DNA from 2 places in the Lysinibacillus sp. FSL L8-0126 genome. Region 2 is predicted to be linked to the other one. Evidence: a T-box and tRNA genes for the amino acid it is inferred to sense, from the RefSeq annotation. Region 2 holds a T-box; the other holds one or more tRNA genes.

Region 1 (2,251 bases), 1.2 Mb from region 2:
CTGGTGTTCCTCCAAATCTCTACGCATTTCACCGCTACACTTGGAATTCCACTATCCTCTTCTGCACTCAAGTCTCCCAGTTTCCAATGACCCTCCACGGTTGAGCCGTGGGCTTTCACATCAGACTTAAGAAACCACCTGCGCGCGCTTTACGCCCAATAATTCCGGACAACGCTTGCCACCTACGTATTACCGCGGCTGCTGGCACGTAGTTAGCCGTGGCTTTCTAATAAGGTACCGTCAAGGTACAGCCAGTTACTACTGTACTTGTTCTTCCCTTACAACAGAGTTTTACGAACCGAAATCCTTCTTCACTCACGCGGCGTTGCTCCATCAGGCTTTCGCCCATTGTGGAAGATTCCCTACTGCTGCCTCCCGTAGGAGTCTGGGCCGTGTCTCAGTCCCAGTGTGGCCGATCACCCTCTCAGGTCGGCTACGCATCGTCGCCTTGGTGAGCCGTTACCTCACCAACTAGCTAATGCGCCGCGGGCCCATCCTATAGCGACAGCCGAAACCGTCTTTCAGTGTTTCACCATGAGGTGAAACAGATTATTCGGTATTAGCCCCGGTTTCCCGGAGTTATCCCAAACTATAAGGTAGGTTGCCCACGTGTTACTCACCCGTCCGCCGCTAACGTCGAAGGAGCAAGCTCCTTCTCTGTTCGCTCGACTTGCATGTATTAGGCACGCCGCCAGCGTTCGTCCTGAGCCAGGATCAAACTCTCCATAAAAGAAATTTGAATAGCTCAAATTGTTTTGCTGGCATCAATTTTGATGTCCAAAATTTTGTTTTGTTCACTAACCGAAGTTAGTTACTGAAAACTTTATTGATTACGTTTTGCTTGTTCAGTTTTCAAGGTTCATTTAATAAATCGAATTGGTGGAGCCTAGCGGGATCGAACCGCTGACCTCCTGCGTGCAAGGCAGGCGCTCTCCCAGCTGAGCTAAGGCCCCATATATTTTTAGGAAATGGTCGGGAAGACAGGATTCGAACCTGCGACCCCTTGGTCCCAAACCAAGTGCTCTACCAAGCTGAGCTACTTCCCGTTCTTTTTGGCGCGCCCGACAGGAGTCGAACCCATAACCTTCTGATCCGTAGTCAGACGCTCTATCCAATTGAGCTACGGGCGCATTAAAAATGGTGCCGAGGACCGGAATCGAACCGGTACGGTAGTCACCTACCGCAGGATTTTAAGTCCTGTGCGTCTGCCAGTTCCGCCACCCCGGCACATTTGGAGCGGAAGACGAGGTTCGAACTCGCGACCCCCACCTTGGCAAGGTGGTGTTCTACCACTGAACTACTTCCGCATGTGCATAAGTTTTTTTATCTGGCAATGAAATAATGGTGCGGGTGAAGGGAGTCGAACCCCCACGCCTTGCGGCGCTAGATCCTAAGTCTAGTGCGTCTGCCAATTCCGCCACACCCGCTTATTATTATTTAAAAATGGTGAGCCATGAAGGACTCGAACCTTCGACCCTCTGATTAAAAGTCAGATGCTCTACCAACTGAGCTAATGGCTCTAAAAAATGGTGCCGGCTATAGGAATCGAACCCACGACCTACTGATTACAAGTCAGTTGCTCTACCTGCTGAGCTAAACCGGCATATGGTGGAGGATGACGGGCTCGAACCGCCGACCCTCTGCTTGTAAGGCAGATGCTCTCCCAGCTGAGCTAATCCTCCTGGGTAATATGCCTAGCGATGTCCTACTCTCACAGGGGGAAGCCCCCAACTACCATCGGCGCTAAAGAGCTTAACTTCCGTGTTCGGTATGGGAACGGGTGTGACCTCTTTGCCATCATCACTAGACTTTTAAAAGACAAGATTTATTATAACTTATTTCGTTATAAATGCAAGCTTTTTTTAAACTTTCTTGTTCTTTCAAAACTGGATAAACGGTTCATTGAATGGTTCAAACATTTTTGGTTAAGTCCTCGATCGATTAGTATTCGTCAGCTCCATGTGTCACCACACTTCCACCTCGAACCTATCTACCTCATCGTCTTTGAGGGATCTTACTTACTTGCGTAATGGGAAATCTCATCTTGAGGGGGGCTTCATGCTTAGATGCTTTCAGCACTTATCCCGTCCACACATAGCTACCCAGCGATGCCTTTGGCAAGACAACTGGTACACCAGCGGTGTGTCCATCCCGGTCCTCTCGTACTAAGGACAGCTCCTCTCAAATTTCCTACGCCCACGACGGATAGGGACCGAACTGTCTCACGACGTTCTGAACCCAGCTCGCGTAC
Region 2 (2,251 bases):
ATACACGGAGTATTTGTTTTAGTTACATTATTGCTATTAGCACCATATGCGTCTCATATTCCATTAGCAAGTATGGCTCCTGTATTGATGGTTGTAGCCTGGAATATGAGCGAACGACACCATTTCTCACATATTGTGAAATTAAAATCGGGTGACTCGCTAGTGTTATTGATTACCTTTTTATTAACGGTGTTTACAAGTCTCACATTAGCAGTGGAAGTAGGGCTTGTATTAGCTGTGCTATTATTTGCAAAACGCATGAGTGAAAAGCTTGTTGTGACAAAGGTACTCCCAGACCATTCAAACAAAAGTGGGAAGGTACAGCCCCATGTCGTTCACCAGCAGCATGATTGTCCGCAAATTAGCATGTATACAATTGAAGGACCATTGTTCTTTGGAGCTGCTCAAATGTTTGAACAAAAAATTGAAAGCACTTTGCATCAGCAACCAAGAGTTTTGATATTGCGAATGGGGAAAGTGCCCTTTATGGATTCCACTGGTGAAGCATATTTTAGCAATATTATTGAAAACTTTACAGCACAGGGTGGTAAAATCCTGGTAACAGGTGTGCAAGGTGATTTAAAAGTAGCTCTTCAGCACAATGGTATTTACGATAAGATTGGAGCGCATCATTTTTATCAGCATACTGGAGAAGCGATTACTAAGGCTCTCGGCTATTTGGACACAAAGAAATGCATCGGATGCCAGCATTTTGCTTTTCATGAATGTAAGGATTTATCAAAATCTAAGGAAGAAAAGGAATTAATTCTTCAGTAATGGGTTAGTCTGTAAACAAAGGCTTGTGCTTTTCAATACTTTCCATTAGAATAAATGCAATATCATGTAAAGACTGTGATGAGGAATAGTAAATTTGTCGTTCTTTTTAGAGAGCTAGCGGCTGGTGGGAGCTAGTAAGAAAGCAAGTTGAACTCGCCTTCTGAGTCTGCCCGCGTGAAACAGCGTGTGTCGTTTCTTCCGCGTTAAGGAAGCTTGAGCCGAGTGTAATCACTAATTTGGGTGGTACCGCGGGAGTACAAATTCTCTCGTCCCTTCTATAAGAAAGGGACGAGTTTTTTTATTTTTTAAATATTTTGTCAATTATGATGAAGAGCAACATGATTCAATCGAAGGAGGAAAAAGAATGAGTTTTAATCATCTACAAATTGAAAAAAAGTGGCAGCAATATTGGGCTAATAACAAAACATTCAAAACTGAAAATGAAACAGCGAAGCCTAAATTTTTTGCATTAGATATGTTTCCATACCCATCTGGCGCTGGACTACATGTAGGACATCCAGAAGGATATACAGCGACAGATATTTTATCACGCTTTAAACGTATGCAAGGCTACAATGTATTACATCCAATGGGCTGGGATGCTTTTGGTTTACCAGCTGAGCAATATGCACTCGATACAGGAAATGACCCAGCAGAATTTACAGCTAAAAATATTGCAACTTTTAAACGCCAAATTCAAGAGCTAGGATTCAGTTATGATTGGGATCGCGAAATTAACACGACGGATCCAGAGTATTATAAATGGACACAATGGATTTTTATCCAGCTTTATAAAAAAGGTTTAGCCTATGTGGATGAAGTAGCTGTTAACTGGTGTCCAGCGCTTGGTACGGTATTGGCTAACGAAGAAGTAATTGATGGGAAATCAGAGCGTGGTGGGCATCCAGTAGAACGTCGACCAATGAAACAATGGATGCTTAAAATTACTGCGTATGCTGATCGTTTAATCGACGACCTAGAAGAAGTTGATTGGCCAGAATCTATTAAAGATATGCAGCGCAACTGGATTGGTCGTTCAGAAGGGGCAGAAGTAACATTTGCTATTGATGGTTCAGATCAAAACTTCACGGTCTTCACAACACGTCCAGATACATTATTTGGTGCTACATATTGTGTACTTGCGCCTGAACATAAATTGGTAGAACAAATAACGACAGCTGAGCAACGTCAAGCTGTTGAGGCATATTTAGAGAAAGTGAAAATGAAATCGGATCTTGAGCGCACAGATTTAGCAAAAGAAAAAACAGGCGTATTCACAGGTGCTTATGCCGTGAATCCGATTAACGGGAAAAAAGCGCCGATTTGGATTGCTGACTATGTGTTAGTGTCTTACGGTACAGGTGCTATTATGGCGGTGCCAGCACATGATGAACGTGACTATGAATTTGCGACTGCATTTGGTTTAGACATCGTTCCTGTACTTGAGGGTGGGGACATTAGCAAAGAAGCATTT

What was found. The T-box of region 2 lies ahead of leuS (leucine--tRNA ligase). A T-box ahead of a tRNA ligase gene usually reads a tRNA of that ligase, here a tRNA-Leu.
Region 1: it encodes a tRNA-Leu, which carries the amino acid that the T-box ahead of leuS (leucine--tRNA ligase) is inferred to sense. The anticodon was not compared.

The regions. Positions count from the first base shown of each region.
Region 1 is NZ_CP152028.1:1,406,776-1,409,026, forward strand. Features, by position in the region: rRNA gene MHI34_RS06710 (16S ribosomal RNA) at 1-730, opposite strand, end outside; tRNA gene MHI34_RS06715 (tRNA-Ala) at 878-953, opposite strand; tRNA gene MHI34_RS06720 (tRNA-Pro) at 970-1,046, opposite strand; tRNA gene MHI34_RS06725 (tRNA-Arg) at 1,054-1,130, opposite strand; tRNA gene MHI34_RS06730 (tRNA-Leu) at 1,139-1,227, opposite strand; tRNA gene MHI34_RS06735 (tRNA-Gly) at 1,233-1,307, opposite strand; tRNA gene MHI34_RS06740 (tRNA-Leu) at 1,343-1,427, opposite strand; tRNA gene MHI34_RS06745 (tRNA-Lys) at 1,445-1,520, opposite strand; tRNA gene MHI34_RS06750 (tRNA-Thr) at 1,528-1,603, opposite strand; tRNA gene MHI34_RS06755 (tRNA-Val) at 1,607-1,682, opposite strand; rRNA gene rrf (5S ribosomal RNA) at 1,693-1,808, opposite strand; rRNA gene MHI34_RS06765 (23S ribosomal RNA) at 1,922-2,251, opposite strand, start outside.
Region 2 is NZ_CP152028.1:2,649,898-2,652,148, forward strand. Features, by position in the region: gene MHI34_RS13110 (SulP family inorganic anion transporter) at 1-777, shown strand, start outside; T-box leader at 844-1,054, shown strand; gene leuS (leucine--tRNA ligase) at 1,142-2,251, shown strand, end outside.